DNA from 4 places in the Bradyrhizobium genosp. SA-4 str. CB756 genome. Region 2 is predicted to be linked to each of the others. Evidence: predicted binding sites of a transcription regulator. Region 2 holds the regulator's gene; each other region holds the start of a gene.

Region 1 (4,835 bases), 4.3 Mb from region 2:
GCCGTTTTTCAGGAAATATTTCTCGTACGGCCGAGTTCGTTGGCATGGAACGGTCGGCCTTGCACCGGAAGTTGAAGGCGCTCGGGGTCGGGTGACGATGCGGGATACTGGTCAGCATACAGAGGACGCGTCAAAAGCGGGAATCCAGAGCCTCCGTACAGTTACCGTCGGAAATGGCTCTGGCGCCGCGACGTTGCGGCCACACCTTTAGGGATTGGCGAGGAAAATCATCTATTTCCGTAGTTTTTCGGAGAAAACGGACGTGGTCTGCCGTGTGAAGCGGCTTGCCTAATAACCCGTCCTGCCCTCTAATCGAACTGCTGTTCCTCCGAGGGGGATCTCATGAGGAGCGGCAACCGGATGAGACCCCATATTTTGAAAAGCGGGGCGCAACCGGCGCAATAAAAAGAAACTCAAAGCGAGAAAAAAACAATGGCGGCAGACCGCGCACAAAACCTACAGGACACCTTCCTTAATCACGTTCGCAAAACCAAGACGCCACTGACGATCTTTCTGGTCAACGGAGTGAAGCTCCAGGGCATCGTGACCTGGTTCGACAATTTCTGTTTGCTGCTTCGGCGCGACGGTCATTCGCAGCTCGTCTACAAGCATGCGATCTCGACCATCATGCCGGGCGCTCCGATCCAGTTGTTCGAAGGCGGCGAGGATCAGCCGGCTTGAGAGTGATCTGATTGGAACCCCGGAATTTCGACGGGGATGCCGACCGTCCGCGGTCGGCTGGGGCTAAGCAGACGGGGCGGGTGCTTGTCATCGGCCCCTACTTGCGAGCGCGCGCGGGAAGTGCCGACGCGCAATCGGAGAGCCATGTTCGGCGTGACGCCGAGGCCCGGCTCGACGAAGCCGCTGGCCTCGCGCGCGCGATCGACCTCGTCATTGCCGACGCCATCATCGCGCCGATCAGCCAGATCCGGCCCGCGACCTATATCGGCAAGGGCAAGGTCGAGGAGATCGCCGCGCTGGCCAAGAGCCTCGACGTCGAGCTCGTGGTGATGGATTGCGCGCTGGCGCCGATCCAGCAGCGCAATCTCGAAAAGGAATTGCACGCCAAGGTGCTCGACCGCACCGGCCTCATCCTCGAAATCTTCGGCCGCCGCGCCAAGACCAAGGAGGGCTCGCTCCAGGTCGAGCTGGCGCATCTCAACTACCAGCGTTCGCGCCTGGTGCGGTCCTGGACCCATCTGGAGCGCCAGCGCGGCGGTTTCGGATTCATGGGCGGTCCCGGCGAGACCCAGATCGAGGCCGACCGCCGCCTGATCCAGGAGCGCATCACCAAGCTCGAGGGCGAGCTGAAGAAGGTGCAGGCGACGCGGCGGCTGCATCGCGCCGGCCGCCAGCGCGTGCCGTACCGCGTGGTCGCGCTGGTCGGCTACACCAACGCCGGCAAGTCGACGCTGTTCAACCGCCTGACCCGCGCCGACGTGCAGGCCGCCGACATGCTGTTCGCAACGCTCGACCCGACCTTGCGCGCGCTCAACCTGCCGCATGGCGGCAAGGCGATGCTGTCCGACACCGTCGGCTTCATCTCGAACCTGCCGACGCAGCTGGTCGCCGCCTTCCGCGCCACGCTGGAGGAGGTGCTGGAGGCCGACGTCATCCTGCACGTCCGTGACATCTCGCATGAGGACGCCGAGGCCCAGCAGAGCGACGTCGACGCCGTGCTGCGCCAGCTCGGCATCAACCCCGATGACTCTGGCCGCATCATCGAGGTCTGGAACAAGATCGATCGTTACGATCCCGAGCAGCGCGAAGAGCTCTTGAACATCGCCGCGCGCAGGCCGGAGGATCATCCGGCGATGCTGGTCTCCGCCGTGTCGGGCGAGGGGATCGACGCACTGCTCGCCGCGATCGAAGAGCGGTTAGCGGCCAAGCGCACCACGCTCGATCTCTCCATCGACGCCGCCGACGGCGCCGGCATCAGCTGGCTGCATCGCAATTCCGAGGTGCTGGCGAAAGAGCTGCACGACGGCCGCTTCGACATGACCGTGCGGGTCGACGAGACCAAGCGGGATATCGTGGTGAACAGGTTCGACGCCGTGCCGCGTCTGTCGGCGTAATCCAGCCCCACTTTGTAGCCCGGATGGAGCGAAGCGAAATCCGGGATGTCACAACGCGACGCGCCCCGGATTGCGCTTCGCTCCATCCGGGCTACGGACTTTCTGCGTAAGCCTTGTGACTCAGGACACTAGAACGGAATGGTCAGGCCCGGAGTTTTCGCTTGCGCCCTGGTATAGGCGACGCCGTGGATCTTGATCCCATGATCGTCCAGCAGCGAAATGATGCCGCCTTGGTTCGACAGTTCCATCGGCTTCTGAACGACAACGGCCAGCGTGCCGCCGGCCGCGATCGTCCCTGACAGCACCATCTTGTTCTTCTGCTTGTCGGCCAGCATCCAGCCGGTGAGATCGATGTCGCGATCGGCCGTGTTGAGCAGCGTCACGACTTCCCGCTCGGGCGTCTTCACAGCGTTGACGAGTGCCGCAATGATGCGCACGAGGCCGTCGGGCATCTGCCCGGTCGGAGGGATCGTCGGATCCGGCCGCGGTGTCGGCGTGCCGCCGCCGAGATCGATGGGATCACCGGTCTTGTCGTCGGTGTGCCAGGCCTGCGTCTGGAATTTGAGGAAGATCGCGGTCCATAGGTTCTGATCCGGGAATTCGAACACCAGCCCTCCGTCCTGCCACGGTCCGTTGTCGCCGGAGAATTTTCCGCTCGGATTTCCCTGATTCATATGGATATCGTGAATGCCGCGTCCGGGGCGGAAACCGAAATAATTGTCCGCTTTCGGCTCGGGTCCCCATGTCTCGCCGAACGCGTACATCATCGCGTTTTCGTTCGAGAGAGCACGCTGGACGAACTGGTCGAGTTTCTCGTTGAGGTCATTGTCCGGTCCGGGCAAGGACAGCGGGAGCGGCACCATCTCCTGCGGCTGCATCAGATTTCCACGAATGAAGTCGAGCGCGAGACCGCCCGGTCTCGGCGGTTGCGCGTGCAGTCCCGGCGGCAGCGCCGCGAGCTGGTCCGTGATCGGATGGACAAAGCGCGATCGCACCAGGAACTCGACTTCGCTGCCGTCGGCCGACTGCACATTGACGGCGATGCGGAAATCCGCGTTGTCGGCCACGATATGGACTTGATAGTGCGGCGATTGGCCAGTGCCGAAACGCATCGCGATCGGGCGTCCCTTGAGGACCGAATAGTGCTTCAGTGGCATCGCACTCACCTGTGTTTCGGCTGCGCGGGCTTCGTTATTCAACTTTAGACTGCGGGTCGTGACGGTTTCATGGCTTCATCGTCTCGGCCGCATTCAGGAAAAACTGCTGACCTATCCGGAAATCACGTCAGCCCGCCGATGCCACATCAGGGCAATGCCGTAAGGCTAGCGGCGAGCCTCCTGGCGAGTCTCCGGTTTCTCCACGACCTTCGCTGCATTCCACAGCGCGTCCATCTCTTCCAGCGACGCCTGGTCCAGCGTGCGGCCCTGCGCCTCCAGCGTACGCTCGATGAACGCAAAGCGCCGCTCGAACTTCGCATTGGTCGCGCGCAGTGCGGCTTCCGGATCGGCATCGACGTGACGGGCGAGGTTGACGAGGGCGAACATCAAATCGCCGGTCTCTTCGGCAATCTCCTGCCTGTCGTTGCGGTCGAGCGCGGCCTCGATCTCGTCGGCTTCCTCGCGGATCTTTTGCAGGACCGCGCGCGGGTCGTTCCAGTCGAAGCCGACGGTGGAAGCCTTGCGCTGCAGCTCCATCGCGCGCGTCAGCGCCGGCTGGCCGGCCTTCACGCCGGACAGCAACGATTTGTGCGCGGGCATTTGCTCCGGCGGCCGGCGCGCGGCACGCTCGGCCTTCTCCTCGGCCTTGATGCGGTCCCAGACTTCCTTGACGTGGTGGGAGGCGAGATTGCCGTCCTTGTCGGCGAAGACATGCGGATGGCGCCGGATCATCTTTCGCGTGATGGCCTCAACGACATCACCGAACGCAAAGGCGTTCTGCTCCGACGCCATCTGGGCGTGGAACACGACCTGGAGCAGGAGATCGCCAAGCTCCTCTCTGAGATCGTCGAGATCGCCGCGGGTGATGGCATCGACCACCTCGTAGGCCTCCTCGATCGTGTAGGGCGCGATCGTCGAAAAGTCCTGCTCGAGGTCCCAGGGGCAGCCGGTCACCGGCGTGCGCAGCGCCGCCATGATCTCGATCAGGCGGGAAATGTCGCGGGAAGGGGTCATTGCGGGGCCGTCTCCTGGGTCCAGAGACTTATGCCAAAAGCGGGCCGCCGTTCCCAGCGCGGCGCGGCGGAACGGACCGATTTCCACCGATTGGCGGGCCGCGCCCGCAATGCTAAAGCGCGGGCCATGAGTGACGCATTTTCATCACAAACCGCGCTCGTGCTGTTTTCGGGCGGCCAGGATTCCACCACCTGTCTCGCCTGGGCGCTGAGCCGCTTCGCGCGCGTGGAGACGCTGGGGTTCGAGTATGGCCAGCGCCATGCCATTGAGCTCGCCTGCCGCGACCGTCTGCTCGACGGCATCAAGGGCCTGCGCGAGGACTGGGCTCTAAGGCTCGGCGAGAGCCATACGCTGTCGATCCCGACGCTGGCCGCCGTGTCCGAGACGGCGCTGACGCGCGACGTCGCGATCGCCATGGGCGCCGACGGCCTGCCCAATACGTTCGTGCCCGGCCGCAACCTGGTGTTCCTGACCTTTGCAGCAGCGCTGGCCTATCGGCGCGGTATCACGGACATCGTCGGCGGCATGTGCGAGACCGACTATTCCGGCTATCCCGATTGCCGCGACGACACCATCCGCGCCATGCAGG
Region 2 (4,835 bases):
AGCCCCTACGCCTACTGGAAGCAGCTCGCCTGGAGCGGCGCCCTGCTGATCACGTTGACCGTGCTTGCCTTGAACATTGGCGCGCGCATCCTGAGCGCCGAGAGGACCGCAAAATGAGCGATATGTCAGTTACCGTCAGTACGCCCGTTCAGCACGGCTCGCAGCCGCTACCCGAAGCCCCGGCCAAGGTGACGGTGCGCAACCTCAACTTCTATTACGGCGAGCATCACGCGCTGAAGAACATCAACCTGACGCTCGGCACCAACCGCGTCACGGCGTTCATCGGCCCGTCGGGCTGCGGCAAGTCGACCCTGCTGCGCATCTTCAACCGGATGTACGACCTCTATCCGGGCCAGCGCGTCACCGGTCAGTTGATGCTCGACCAGACCAACATCCTCGACCCCAAGCTGGACCTCAACCTGCTGCGCGCCCGCGTTGGCATGGTGTTCCAGAAGCCGACGCCGTTCCCGATGACGATCTACGAGAACATCGCGTTCGGCATCCGCCTCTACGAGAAGATCTCGAAGTCCGAGATGGACGACCGCGTCGAGAAGGCGCTGCGCGGTGGCGCCCTCTGGAACGAGGTCAAGGACAAGCTCAACGCGTCCGGCCTGTCGCTCTCGGGCGGCCAGCAGCAGCGCCTCTGCATCGCCCGCACCGTCGCGGTGCGGCCCGAGGTGATCCTGTTCGACGAGCCCTGCTCGGCACTGGACCCGATCTCGACCGCCAAGGTCGAGGAGTTGATCCAGGAGCTGTCCGAGAACTACACGATCGCGATCGTCACCCACAACATGCAGCAGGCGGCCCGCGTCTCTGACAAGACCGCCTTCATGTATCTTGGCGAGCTGATCGAGTTCGACGACACCAGCAAGATCTTCACGTCGCCGAGCGATCGGCGGACGCAGGATTACATCACCGGCCGGTTCGGCTGAGGAGACGGGATATGGGTTCTGAACATACCGCAAAGGCCTTCGACACCGACCTCCAGGAGCTCACGCGCCTGGTCGCCGAGATGGGCGGCCTCGCCGAGCGCATGATAGTCGATTCCGTCGACGCGCTGATCCGCCGCGACGTCGCGCTCGGCCAGCGCGTGGTCGCGACCGACGCCGAGATCGACGCGCTCCAGAAGAAGATCGAGGAGCGCGCCGTTCTCACCATCGCCCGTCGCCAGCCGATGGCGGTGGACCTGCGCGAAATCGTCGGCGCGATGCGCGTCGCGACCGATCTCGAGCGCATCGGCGACCTCGCCAAGAACATGGGCAAGCGCGTCGCGGCGCTGGAGACGGACTTCCATCCGCTCAAGCTGTTCCGCGGCCTCGAGCACATGACCGACCTCGTGCAGCAGCAGGTTAAGTCGGTGCTGGACGCCTACGCCGCGCACGACCTGCCGGCGGCGATGGCGGTGTGGAAGGGCGACGAGGAAGTCGACGCCATCTGCACCTCGCTGTTCCGCGAGCTCCTCACCTACATGATGGAGGATCCGCGCAACATCTCGTTCTGCATCCACCTGATGTTCTGCGCCAAGAACATCGAGCGCATCGGTGACCATGCCACCAACATCGCCGAGACCGTGTTCTACATGATCGAGGGCCAGGCGATCACCGACAAGCGGCCGAAGGGTGACATGACGACCTTTGCCACAACGGTCCCGAATAGCTGAAGAGTCAAGGAGCGACGACACCATGGGCGCACGCATTATGGTGGTTGAAGACGAGGAAGCTCTCACCGAGCTGCTTCGCTACAACCTCGAAGGCGACGGCTATGACGTCGAGACGGTGATGCGCGGCGACGACGCCGACACCCGTCTCAAAGAACACATCCCCGACCTGATCGTGCTCGACTGGATGCTGCCGGGCCTCTCCGGCATCGAGCTGTGCCGGCGGCTGCGCACCCGCCCGGAGACCAAGCAGCTGCCGATCATCATGCTCACCGCGCGCGGCGAGGAGAGCGAGCGGGTGCGGGGGCTTGCGACCGGCGCCGACGATTACATCGTCAAGCCGTTCTCGGTGCCGGAGCTGCTGGCGCGCGTGAAGGGCCTGCTCAGGCGCGCAAGCCCGGAGCGGCTCGCCACCGTGCTCGCCTATGGCGACATCGAGCTCGACCGCGACAAGCGCCGCGTCGCGCGCTCGGGCCGGCCGATCGATCTCGGCCCGACCGAATATCGCCTGCTGGAGTTCTTCCTCGAGCATCCGGGCCGCGTGTTCTCGCGCGAGCAGCTGCTCGACAGCGTCTGGGGCCGTGACATCTACATCGACGAACGCACCGTCGACGTGCATATCGGCCGCCTGCGCAAGCTGCTCAATCTCGGTCGTGAGCAGGACCCGATCCGCACTGTCCGCGGCGCCGGCTACGCGCTCGACGACCGCTTTGCGAAGGCGGAGCAGACGTAAGAACGATTGCAAGCGAGCAAAATAAAAGCGCGCCAAGTGGCGCGCTTTTTTATGTCACGGGTCGTCCCGGTCGCGTGCCGGGACGATGTCGTTTGAAGCAGCGTTCAGCGCGTGCCGGGCTTTGCCGGCGCACGGCGACGATCCGCCGCCGGCTGGTAGGCGACGCGCGAGTGCTGCGCGCAATAGGGCAGGCCGGAAAGCGCCTTGCCGCCGCAGAAGAAGAAATCCGGGCTCGAGGGATCGCCGACCGGCCAGTGGCAGGTCGCCTCGTTCAGCTCCAGCAGCGACAGCCGCTGGCTCATCGGCACCACGTTATCGTAGGTGACCGGCTCGGCCTCCACCTCGACCTCGAAGGCCTGCGCCAGTGCGGTGTTGCCGCGCGAGATCGGACGGCTCACGCGCATCATGTGCTGCGCGGGGCGGGCCTTGCGCGGCCGGGGCGCTGCCGATGAGGGGCTCTTGGCGCGGCCGGACAGGCCGAGCCTGTGCACTTTGCCGATCACGGCATTGCGGGTCACATTGCCGAGCTCGGCCGCGATCTGGCTGGCCGAAAGTCCGGCCTCCCAGAGCTTCTTCAGCTGCTCGACGCGATCATCGGACCAGGTCAAAACCGTCATTGCACCCTTTCCCTCGCTGCCGGCCAGCCATCCTGGGGCCTCACAGCGAATGCCTAAGCCTTGAAAAACCCGTGCCGCCAGAATCCCTTAAGGCTCGCCGGGCACGCAGGATGCGCCCGAACGTTTACGCCGGTACATGAGGACTCTTGGGATCAGAACTGCTGCACGAGATGTCGTATCTGACAGTCCAAACGCTACAATATGGCGTGACTCGCGCGCAAGAGTCCGCCGACTCGCTTCCACATGTTCCGTGGTGAAAATCCCGCAAAATCGGCACCGCAAGACTACGGATTCAGCGTTTCCCGGGGCTTTCGGGCGGCATTGACACCCGTCTCACCAGGCATAAGATAGTCGCACGTGCCGCCCTTAAAAGGCGGCACGTTTCGTTTTCCGGGCCGGTCAATGGTGCGTTGCGCAATGCACTCAAGCCGTCCGCAACATCCAAGTGATCGTCATGACCAACAGCGCCGCGCCGCATTTGCTCCCCGTTTTCGCCAGGGCCGACCTCGGTTTCGAGCGCGGCGAAGGCTGCTGGCTGATCGCGACCAATGGCGAGCGCTATCTCGACTTCACTTCGGGCGTCGCGGTGAACGCGCTCGGCCATGCCCATCCCGCGCTGGTCAAGGCGTTGCAGGAGCAGGCGACGAAGCTGTGGCACATGTCGAACCTGTTCCAGAGCCCCGACGGCGAGAAGCTCGCCGCGCGCCTGTGCAGCGAGAGCTTTGCGGACTTCGTGTTCTTCTGCAATTCGGGCGCCGAAGCGCTGGAGGGCGTGATCAAGCTGGTCCGCCATCATCACTTCTCCAAGGGGCATCCGGAGCGCTACCGCATCATCACCTTCGAAGGCGCCTTCCACGGCCGCACGCTGGCAACACTGGCTGCAACGGGATCTGCAAAATATCTCGAAGGTTTCGGTCCGCCGATGGACGGCTTCGACCAGGTGCCGCATGGCGACATCGAGGCCGTGAAGAAGGCGATCGGCCCGCAGACCGCCGGCATCCTGATCGAGCCGATCCAGGGTGAGGGCGGCGTGCGTTCGTCGCCGCCCGCCTTCCTCAAGGCGTTGCGCCAGCTCTGCAACGAGAAGGGCCTGCTGCTCGCGTTTGACGAGGTGCAGACCGGCATGGGCCGCACCGGCGATCTGTTCGCGCATCGGCGCACCGGCGTGACGCCTGACGTGATGTCGCTGGCGAAAGCGCTCGGCGGCGGCTTCCCGATCGGCGCGGTGCTGGCGACCGCAGAGGCGGCCTCCGGCATGGGGCCCGGCTCGCACGGTTCGACCTTCGGCGGCAATCCGCTCGCGATCTCGGCTGCGAACGCCGTTCTCGACGTCATGCTCAAGCCCGGCTTCTTCGATCACGTGCAGAAGATGTCGCTGCTGCTCAAGCAGAAGCTCGCCTCCGTGATCGACCGTCATCCCGACGTCGTCAGCGAAGTGCGCGGCGAGGGGCTCCTGATCGGCATCAAGGCCGTGGTGCCCTCCGGCGATCTGGTCGCGGCGCTGCGCAACGAAAAATTGCTCACGGTCGGCGCCGGCGACAATGTCGTGCGTTTCCTGCCGCCTCTCATCGTCACCGAAACCGAGATCGAGGATAGCGTCGCGCGGCTCGAGCGCGCCTGCACGGCCCTTGCCGGCAACAAGCGGGCGGCAAGCTGATGAGCAGTTCACCCAAGCATTTCCTCGACATCAACGAGCTGCCGCTGACGGAGCTCAAGCGCATGCTCGCCGCATCCTCCGCGATGAAGGCGAAGCAGAAGGCGCACCAGCCGGTGAAGCCGCTCGAAGGCAAGACGCTGGCGATGATCTTCGAGCGTCCCTCGACCCGCA
Region 3 (4,835 bases), 3.8 Mb from region 2:
CAAAGCTCGGCACGCCCACGAAATTGAAATCCTCGCCTTCGGTCAGCGTGTCGCCGATGCGCAACGTGCCGTGATTGGGAATGCCGACGACGTCGCCGGCAAAGGCCTCGTCCGCGACCGAACGGTCCTGCGCGAAGAAGAATTGCGGGCTCGACAGCGGCATGCTCTTGCCGGTGCGCACGAGCTTGGCCTTCATGCCGCGGCTGAGCTTGCCGGAGCACAGGCGCGCGAAGGCAATGCGGTCGCGGTGGTTCGGATCCATGTTGGCCTGGATCTTGAACACGAAGGCGCTCATGCGCGGATCTGTCGCCTCGACCTTGCGCTGGTCGCTGTCCTGCGCGCGCGGCTCGGGCGCGAACTTGCCGAGGCCTTCCAGGAGGTCGCCGACGCCGAAATTGCGCAGCGCGCTGCCGAAATAGACCGGCGTCAGATGCCCTTCGCGAAACGCGTCGAGCTCGAATGGTTTTGAAGCTTCGGTGACGAGCTCGAGTTCGTCCTTCACAGCAGAGGCGTCGAGATTGGCGTTGAGCTTGGCGAGTTCGGCGATCGCGATCTGCTGCGCCGCGCCAGTCTTGGCGCCGCCGCCTTCGAGCAGGCGGACACCGCCATTGATGACGTCGTAGGTGCCGAGGAAGTCGCGGCCGCGGCCAACCGGCCAGGTCATCGGCGTGGTGTCGAGCGCCAGCGTCTTCTCGATCTCGTCGAGCAGCTCGAACACGTCGCGGCTCTCGCGGTCCATCTTGTTGATGAAGGTGATGATCGGGATGTCGCGCAACCGGCAGACCTCGAACAGCTTGCGGGTGCGCGCCTCGATGCCCTTGGCGGCGTCGATCACCATGACCGCGGAATCGACCGCGGTGAGCGTGCGGTAGGTGTCTTCCGAAAAGTCCTCGTGGCCCGGCGTGTCCAGGAGGTTGAACACGAGGCCCTCGAACTCGAAGGTCATGACCGAGGTCACGACCGAGATGCCGCGCTCGCGCTCGATCTTCATCCAGTCCGAGCGCGTATTGCGCCGTTCGCCCTTTGCCTTGACCTGGCCGGCGAGGTTGATGGCGCCGCCGAACAGCAGGAGCTTTTCGGTCAGCGTGGTCTTGCCGGCGTCTGGATGCGAGATGATCGCAAAGGTCCGCCGACGCGCCACTTCGGCGGCAAGCGGGGAACGGGCCGGCGATTCGGCTGTGGTGGTGGCGATGTCGGACATGGCGGGAGCGTTTGGCAGGGAAAATGGGCCTGATCAAGCCTGATTTGGTGATTGCGGAGCCCTTCAGCCAGCCCCATATCGCCGTTTGGGAGGGACGGCCCTCCTTTTCACAACTAATCGCCAGCGGGGACGACCCTGCCTTGAATGGAGGGTCGTCATGGCCTGGAGCATCCTGTTCGTCGCCGGTCTTCTCGAGATCACCTGGGCGATCGGGCTGAAGTACACCGAGGGTTTCACCAGGCTTGTTCCGTCCGTCGTCACGCTCGCGGCGATGGCCGGCAGCGTCATCCTGCTGGGATTTGCCCTCAAATCCCTGCCCGTCGGGACCGCCTATGCGGTCTGGACCGGGATCGGCGCGGTCGGCACTGCCACGCTCGGCATCTTCCTGTTCGGCGAGCCCGCCACCGCCTTCCGCCTCGCCAGCATCGGGCTGATCGTTGCCGGCATCGTCGGGCTGAAGCTCGTCACCTGAAGAGCTGGACTGCCCACCAGGTCAGCGCGGCCACGATGGCCGAGGCCGGGATGGTGATCACCCAGGCATAGACGATCGAGCTTGCGACGTTCCAGCGCACCGCCGAAACCCGGCGGGCGGCACCGACGCCGACGATGGCGCCAGTGATGGTGTGGGTGGTCGAGACGGGAACGCCGAGAAACGTCGCCATGAACAGCGTCGCGGCGCCGCCCGTCTCGGCGCAGAAGCCCTGCATCGGCGTCAGCTTGGTGATGCGCAGGCCCATGGTGCGGACGATGCGCCAGCCGCCCATCAGCGTGCCCAACGCCATCGCCGCCTGGCACGACAGCACCACCCAGAACGGCACCGAAAATTCGCCGCCGAGATGGCCCTGCGAATAGAGCAGCACGGCAATGATGCCCATGGTCTTCTGCGCGTCGTTGCCGCCATGGCCGAGCGAATAGAGCGAGGCGGAGGCGAATTGCAGGATGCGGAACGCGCGGTCGACCGCAAACGGCGTCGAGCGCACCGAGAGCCAGGACACGATCGCGACCAGCATCATCGCGAGAAAGAAGCCGACCAGCGGCGACAGGACGATCGCCAGCACCGTCTTCGACAGACCGCCCCACACCGCCGCCGAAATCCCCGCCTTGGCCATGCCGCCGCCGACAAGGCCGCCGATCAGCGCATGCGACGAGGAGGACGGGATGCCGAGCGCCCAGGTCACGAGGTTCCAGACGATGGCGCCGATGAGAGCGGCGAAGATCACCTGGGCATCGACGATCGAGGGATCGATGATGCCGGTGCCGATGGTCTGGGCGACGTGCAGGCCGAACACCATGAAGGCGATGAAATTGAAGAAGGCGGCCCAGAGCACCGCGAACTGCGGCCGCAGCACGCGGGTCGACACGATGGTCGCGATCGAATTGGCGGCGTCGTGCAGGCCGTTCAGGAAGTCGAACAGCAGCGCGACGGCGATCAGTCCGACCAGGACGGGAAGACCCAACGCGGCATCCACGGCGGCCCTGCCTTACTCTTCGCGCATGATCTGAGCGGAAAACCGCTGCACACTTTTCCGGATCATGCGCTAGACCTGCTCGATGACGATGCTGTTGATCTCGTTCGCGACGTCGTCGAAGCGATCGGCCACCTTTTCGAGGTGGTCGTAGATCTCGACGCCGACGATGAAATCCATCGCGTTGCCATCGCGATGCTTGAGGAACAATTCCTTCAGCCCGATGTCGTGGAGGTCATCGACACGCCCCTCGAGCTTGGTCAGCTCCTCCGTGATGGCTGTCAGCATCGCGACGTTCGGCCCGATCGATTGCAACAGCGGCAAAGCGCGTCCGACCAGATTGGCGCATTCGATCAGAAGCCCGCCGATCTCGCGCATCGGCGGCTCGAAGGCGCGGACCTCAAACAGCATCACCGCCTTTGCGGTCTGCTGCATCTGGTCGATGGCGTCGTCCATCGAGGTGATGAGGTTCTTGATGTCACCGCGATCGAACGGCGTGATGAACGTGCGTCGCACCGCCGTCAGCACCTCGCGGGTGACGTTGTCGGCCTCGTTCTCGAACTGGCTGACCCGCTGGCAATAGACCGGCGTCTCCTCGCCGCCATTGAGCACGCCCTGGAGCGCAAACGCGCCCTGAATCACGGTCTGGGCATGGCGGTCGAACAGTTCGAAAAAGCGCTCTTCCCTGGGAAGCAGAGCGCGAAACCAACGCATCATGGGTCGCTACCGGCTCGAAATGGCCCGGCCCGAACGAGCCGTCACAAAACTGTCATAGACCATTTCGACGCCGCGCGCGTGTCTTCTCACACCCGCGGCGCCGGATCATCCACCGCTTTAGCGCACCAATGAAATTGATGCGATATCAATGATTTAGAGCGAACGCCGGAAGTAATGGGCGATTTCGCCAATGACGCCGCGGCGGAAGGTGAGCACGCAGACCACGAAGATCGAGCCCTGAATCACCGTCACCCACTGGCCGAAGCCCGCCAGGTATTGCTGCATGGCGATGATCGCGAAGGCACCAACCACCGGGCCGAAGATGGTGCCGAGACCGCCGACCAGCGTCATCAGCACGACCTCGCCCGACATCGTCCAGTGCACGTCGGTGAGCGAGGCGTTCTGCGCCACGAACACTTTCAGCGCACCGGCAAAGCCCGCCAGCGTCCCCGACAGCACGAACGCCAGGAACTTGTACTGGTCGGTGCGATAGCCGAGCGAGATCGCGCGCGGCTCGTTCTCGCGGATCGACTTCAGCACCTCGCCGAACGGCGAATTGATGATGCGATAGATCAGCAGGAAGCCGGCGAGGAAGCCGACCAGCACGACGTAATAGAGCACGGTCGGCTTCGACAGATCGAGCACGCCGAACATGCGTCCCTGCGGAATGCCCTGGATGCCGTCCTCACCATGGGTGAACGGCGCTTGGAGATAGATGAAGTACAAGAGCTGCGACAGCGCCAGCGTGATCATCGAGAAATAGATGCCCTGGCGGCGGATCGAGATGTAGCCGGTGATGATCGAGAGCCCGAAAGCCGCGGCGATACCGACGAGAATGCCGAGCTCCGGCGGCAGCGCCCACACCTTCAGCGCATGCGCGCTGCAATAGCCGGCCGTGCCCATAAACATCGCGTGGCCGAACGACAGCAATCCGCCGTAACCGATCAGCAGGTTGAAGGCGCAGGCCAGCAGCGCGAAGCACAGCGCCTGCATCACGAAGAACGGATAGACCCCTGTGAAGGGCACCGACGCCAGCAGCAGCGCCATCACCACGAAGACGATCATCTCGTCGCGCACCGCGCGCGGGGTTACCGAAAGCGTGTCGTCCGTCAAGGCTGTCATCTCAGGCCGCCCTTCCCGTCAATCCCGTTGGCTTCACCAAGAGCACCAGCACCATCAGCACGAACACGACGGTGTTGGAGGCCTCGGGGTAGAAATATTTGGTCAGGCCCTCGATCACACCGAGCGCGAAGCCGGTGATGATGGAGCCCATGATCGATCCCATGCCGCCGATCACGACCACCGCGAACACCACGATGATCAGGTCGGCGCCCATCAGCGGCCGCACCTGGTTGATCGGCGCCGAAAGCACGCCGGCGAGCGCGGCAAGGCCGACGCCGAGACCGTAGGTCAGCGTGATCATGCGCGGCACGTTGATGCCGAAGGCGCGC
Region 4 (4,835 bases), 150 kb from region 2:
GGACGAGGCCGAAACGGCGCTCCAGCGTGTTCTTGACCCGGGCGTTGGCCAGAAACCCCTCCTTCTCACCGCCGGCAAAGCCGAACAGCCGCTTGGCTTCGCCGAAGCGGCCGGCAATTTCAGGATGCTCGCGCAGATAAACATAGCCGCCGGTCGCCGCTGCACTCGCAGCGACGAGGCCGATGCCGAAGGCGCGGCGCGAGATAGCCATCAGGGCGTTCCTCTCTTGGTCTCAACTGGAGCTGCCGGCGGCGTCGGGCCGATGTCCTCGTCGAGCGAGCTTTTGAGCAGTTTCAGCTCGATATCAAGCTTGTCGAGGTCGGCGTCCCTCAGATTGGCGGCATAGCGGGTGAAGGCGCCGTCGAGCCGCTCGATCATGTCGCCCGTGGCGGCGAGCCGCGCGGTGTCGGGCACGGCGCTCTTCTCGAGCGAACGGTAGGCCTCTGCGATCTCGGCCGCGCGCGGCAGATAGTAGGTCAGGAACCGGCGCACCCGGTCAAGCCGCAAGGGATCGCTCTCGATCGCCGCAAAAATGTCGCGGGCGATCTGCACGAGATGACGGATGCGATCGGCGACCGCGCGGGTGCGGATCGCGGATGCGGTATATTCCATCCGCTCGGCGAGCGGCTCGGCTTCGGCCAGCAGCTCGTTTGCAAACTCGATCTTGCCGCGCGCAATGCCGCTAGCTTCGAGCGCGGCGAAGCGGTTCCGCGGCGCCAGCGCCACGACGATGCCGCCGCCGGCGACCGCGCTGATCGCGAGTGCGATCAGGAACGGCATGCCGAGCCCGATCGCCAGCGACGGCAACAGCGCTGCGGCTGTCACCCCACCCGCGATCCAGCCAAGCCCGGACGGCATTGCGGCCATTCAGTTGTACCCTCGTACGGCGCGGAACGCGTCGGTGAGACTCTTGCTGCCGTCGAACACGCGGCCTCCGGTCAGCTTCGCCAGATTGTCGAGCTGGCCCCGGTCGACCTCGGAGCCGAACGTCACGCCGAACACCGGCACGCGATGACCGTCCGCACGCCAGGCCGACTCGAATGTCGACATATATCCCTGACTCTTGCCGTCGGTCATGATGACGATGGCCGGCAGATGCTGGCCGTCGGCGAGCCGCGGCTTCATCAAGGCGAGCGCCTGCGCGGCACAGGTATAGAAGTCGGTGCCGCCGCCGGCGCGCAGTTCGAGCGCGCGGGCGAGCAGGCCGGTCTGCTCGTTCTCGTCGCCGGTGGCCCGCGCCGTCCAGAGGATGTGATCGCTGAACGGCAGCACCAGGATCTCGTCCGACTTCGTCCACTGCACCAGCACCTCGCGCGTGCGTGCCGGCGTGAGCAGGAAGCGTATGGCATCGAGCAATTGGGTCTCGCCCGGGCCCTGCATGCTGCCGGAGACGTCGAGGCAGAGCGCGGTCAGCGAGGGCCGGCGCAGCGCTTCCTGGTAGATCAGCAGCGCTTTCTGGATCACCGCCGGCTCCGGCGGACGGATCACGGTCACGGGACGCGACGGATCGAGATTGGTCTTCGGGTCCGCGGCAAGCGGCGTGGCGCGGCCGATCTCGACGCGCCGGCCGGTCTTGGCGATCTTGCCTTGCGTATCGCCATTGAGCAGGAACGCCTGGAGGTCGGTGAAGAAGCTCTCGACCTCCTTGCCGCGGCCACGGTCGACGAAGCCGAGCGGCGAATCGGCGACCGCCACGCCATCGGCGGGATAGATCGCGTAGAGCGGCTCGTGATTGTCGGCGATCAGCTTGTCGTTGGTCTCCTTGATGACCGCCTCATAGTTCCAGATCGCCTGGTAATGCGCGCCGCTGCGCTCGCCGTCGCGGTAGAGGTCGGCGAGCCAGCCGCTGGAGCCGGCGCTGCGCTCGACGCCCTTCAAGAGTCCGCGTGCCGTCGCCAGCACCTCGGGCTTGTCGAGATCGCCGGCCTCGATCAGATCGGGCTTGCCGATCCCCGCCGCGAGCATTGCAAGATAGGCGGCGGCTCCCGAATTCGATTGCGTCGCCGACGTCATCAGGAATTTCAGCTTGCCGGCCTCGACGGCGGCGAGGATGTCCTTGGCGGTCACCTTGGCGCCGATCCAGCCCAGCTCCTGCGCCTTGGAGCGGCGCACGCCGAGAATGACCGGCATCTGCACGATCGACTTGACCATCTTCACGCGCCGCGTGGTGTCGAACATGTCGATCCAGATCGAGGCGGCCGGCCACACGGCATCGGTGCCGGGATCGCCGGCTTTCAGCGCGAGGGCGATGTCGAGCGAACCCTGATAGCGCATGGTGCAGGTCGCGTTGCGCGACTTGCAGAACTCCTGCACCAGCGGCTCGAGGATGTCGTTCTCCGAGCCCGAGAGGATGGTGAATTGCGGCCCCGGCCCGCCGCAGCCCGACAGCAGTGCGGCCATCAAAGGCACGGCGAGCAACGCCAACGAACGCCGCAGGAAACCGAAAATCCTCATGCGCGAGCCTTCATGCAGCAGCCCTTATGCAGAAGCTTCATGGAGAAACCGCTACAACGCACGCATCAAGGCGCAGCCTTCGCGATCGCGGTCTTCAACTCATCCGTCAGCTGCGACATCCGCTGCTCGATCTCGGCGCGCTTGGTGCGGCCCTGCTCCTGCACGGTGAGCACGCCGGAGATGGTGTCGATCAGGTCGCGGTTGGTCTTCTCCAGGGTCTGGATGTCGACGATGCCGCGCTGCGACTGCTTCTCGATCTCGATCGCCTGGGTCTTCATCATCTCGGAAGCTTGGCGCATCATCTCGTTGGTCGCATCCGTGACCGTCTTCTGCAGCTCCAGCGCCGACTTCTGCCGGTTGAGGCCGAGCAGCAGGATCATCTTCTGCTTCCACACCGGGATGGTCAGCTCGGTGGTTGCCTGCAAATTCTCGATCAGCGTCTCGTCGCCGGACTGGACGATGCGGATCTGTGGCAGCTGCTGGATGCCGATCTGGCGCGCCTGCTGCAAATAGAACACGCGCTTCTCGAGCCGGTCGAGCGCCTGGAGCGCATCCTGATAGGTCTGCGCGGCGAGCATGGCATCGCTGCCGGCGCCTTGCGCCTTCGCGTTTCGCTCCATCTCGATGAGCTTGCCGCCGCGGAATTCCTCGGTGAACGCCTTGCCGGCGGCGATGTGCATGTCGAGCTGACCGAGCGCACCCCTTGTCTGCTCGTAGAGATCGTCGAGCAGGGCGATGTCGCGGCGCAGGACCTCCTTGTTGCGGTCGAGCTCGACGCAGACGCGGTCGACCTGCGAGGCGACGTCGTTGAACTGCTCGGTGAAGCGGCGCAACCGCGCCTCCGCCGACGAGAACAGGCGGGTGAGAAAGCCCTTGTCCTTGAGATCGGCCGGATCGAGCCCGCGCGCCTTGCCGAGGATATCAGTCAGCAGCTTGCCGGTGGCGCCGAGCTCGCGGTTCTGGGTCTGGGCGAGGATGCGGTCGGCGAACTCGACCACCGAGCGCTGGGCCCGCTCGCCAAACGTGACGAGGCGCGAGCGATCCGAAATGTCGATCTCGGACTTGATCCGCGCGACCGCGGATGCGTCGGTCGGAAGTGCCGGGACATTGATGGTTTCGCTCACCATTTGCTCCTTGGTTCGTGCCGCAGCCAGGATCTCGACCTGCCGCTTGGGCAGGAAAGCCCGGCTCGTCTGACAGATTGATGACAGCCCTGTGGACTTGGTCGGTGCACAGGCCGTCCGAGTTCGGTGGTGGGACAAAATTTCACATTGGCTTCAATTCGTTAGGACGGCGGCGCGCGCTCCGGTAGGCAGGCCGCGATCTTCCTTGGCGCGATTGGTTCAGGCTGTGGCAATTGACGGGGGGCGGTCAGTTGCATTGAATTGGTCGGCCTATCGGCTGAACGATATCAAGACAGTGGGGATGGAAACGATGGCGCGCAAGATTGCGAAGCTGTGTGCGTGGCTCGCCGGTGCTGCGGCCGTAATGGGTGCAAGCGCCGGCTCGGCGGCGACGCTGGCGGAGGATGCGGACACGGTCTGCAAGGGGCTCACCGGCGGGACGGATGTCGTGAAGATCGATTCCGCGACATCGCTGGCGCCATCGCAGCTCGCCCTGGCCGAGCGCGGACCGACGCCGTCGGGGCGCATCACGCCGGCCAATCCCGCCTTCTGCAAGGTGCTCGGCCGTATCGATCCGGTCGATCCCAAGGCGCCGCCGATCAAATTCCAGGTCAATCTCCCGGTCGAATGGAACGGCCGCTCGCTGCAATATGGCGGCGGCGGCTTCAACGGCGTGCTGATCACGGGCCTCAGCCTGCCGCCGGCCTATCCTTTCGACAAGCCGTCGCCGCTGGCGCGCGGCTTCGTCACCTACGGCACCGATTCAGGCCACGAATCCAAGCCGGGCGAGCCGCCGCAGCTGTTCGCGCTGAACGACGAAGCCTTCGAGAACTTCGCGCACCGCGCCTACAAGAAGGTGCGTGACGCCGCCATCGCGCTGATGCAGCGCGCTTATGGCAAGAAGCCGGAGAAGATGTACTTCATGGGCTCGTCCGAAGGGGGCCGCGAGGGCCTCACCATGGCGCAGCGCTATCCCGACGATTTCGACGGCATCTTTTCGCGCGTGCCCGTCATCAACTGGGTCGGCTTGCAGCATGCCGGCACGCGTTCGGGCCTTGCGACCATGGGCGAGGGCTGGATCAACCCGGCGCAGGTCAAGCTCGTCGCCGATGCGGTGCGGACGGCTTGCGACAAGGCCGATGGCGCTGGCAATGCGCTGGTGCGGGATCCCGTCGCCTGCAAGGCCGCCTTCAAGGTCGAGACGCTGCGCTGTGAGGCCGGCAAGACGGGCGATCAATGCCTCACCGAGCCGCAGGT

The links. Region 2 encodes PhoB, which activates phosphate uptake and scavenging genes when phosphate is short. Its sites were predicted from a motif close to TGTCATNNANCTGTCAT; they were not measured.
Region 1: BRAGE_RS0115650 (DUF2278 family protein) is a predicted target of PhoB. The motif match lies at 3,291-3,307, and genes of this name have one in related genera.
Region 3: BRAGE_RS0118485 (DUF47 domain-containing protein) is a predicted target of PhoB. The motif match lies at 3,424-3,440, and genes of this name have one in related genera.
Region 4: BRAGE_RS0135675 (toxic anion resistance protein) is a predicted target of PhoB. The motif match lies at 3,648-3,664, and genes of this name have one in related genera.

What each region holds. Positions count from the first base shown of each region.
Region 1 covers NZ_KI421499.1:3,174,162-3,178,996, reverse strand. The annotation lists gene BRAGE_RS0115665 (sigma-54-dependent transcriptional regulator) at 1-95, shown strand, start outside; gene hfq (RNA chaperone Hfq) at 433-681, shown strand; gene hflX (GTPase HflX) at 693-2,075, shown strand; gene BRAGE_RS0115650 (DUF2278 family protein) at 2,204-3,232, opposite strand; gene mazG (nucleoside triphosphate pyrophosphohydrolase) at 3,398-4,246, opposite strand; gene queC (7-cyano-7-deazaguanine synthase QueC) at 4,373-4,835, shown strand, end outside.
Region 2 covers NZ_KI421499.1:7,512,645-7,517,479, reverse strand. The annotation lists gene pstA (phosphate ABC transporter permease PstA) at 1-117, shown strand, start outside; gene pstB (phosphate ABC transporter ATP-binding protein PstB) at 114-932, shown strand; gene phoU (phosphate signaling complex protein PhoU) at 944-1,660, shown strand; gene phoB (phosphate regulon transcriptional regulator PhoB) at 1,683-2,390, shown strand; gene BRAGE_RS0136375 (GcrA family cell cycle regulator) at 2,495-3,007, opposite strand; gene BRAGE_RS0136370 (aspartate aminotransferase family protein) at 3,462-4,664, shown strand; gene argF (ornithine carbamoyltransferase) at 4,664-4,835, shown strand, end outside.
Region 3 covers NZ_KI421499.1:3,738,017-3,742,851, forward strand. The annotation lists gene BRAGE_RS0118470 (peptide chain release factor 3) at 1-1,201, opposite strand, end outside; gene sugE (quaternary ammonium compound efflux SMR transporter SugE) at 1,359-1,673, shown strand; gene BRAGE_RS0118480 (inorganic phosphate transporter) at 1,666-2,670, opposite strand; gene BRAGE_RS0118485 (DUF47 domain-containing protein) at 2,740-3,384, opposite strand; gene BRAGE_RS0118490 (branched-chain amino acid ABC transporter permease) at 3,538-4,506, opposite strand; gene BRAGE_RS0118495 (branched-chain amino acid ABC transporter permease) at 4,508-4,835, opposite strand, start outside.
Region 4 covers NZ_KI421499.1:7,362,633-7,367,467, reverse strand. The annotation lists gene BRAGE_RS0135690 (hypothetical protein) at 1-211, opposite strand, end outside; gene BRAGE_RS0135685 (5-bromo-4-chloroindolyl phosphate hydrolysis family protein) at 211-867, opposite strand; gene BRAGE_RS0135680 (vWA domain-containing protein) at 868-2,454, opposite strand; gene BRAGE_RS0135675 (toxic anion resistance protein) at 2,520-3,578, opposite strand; gene BRAGE_RS0135670 (tannase/feruloyl esterase family alpha/beta hydrolase) at 3,889-4,835, shown strand, end outside.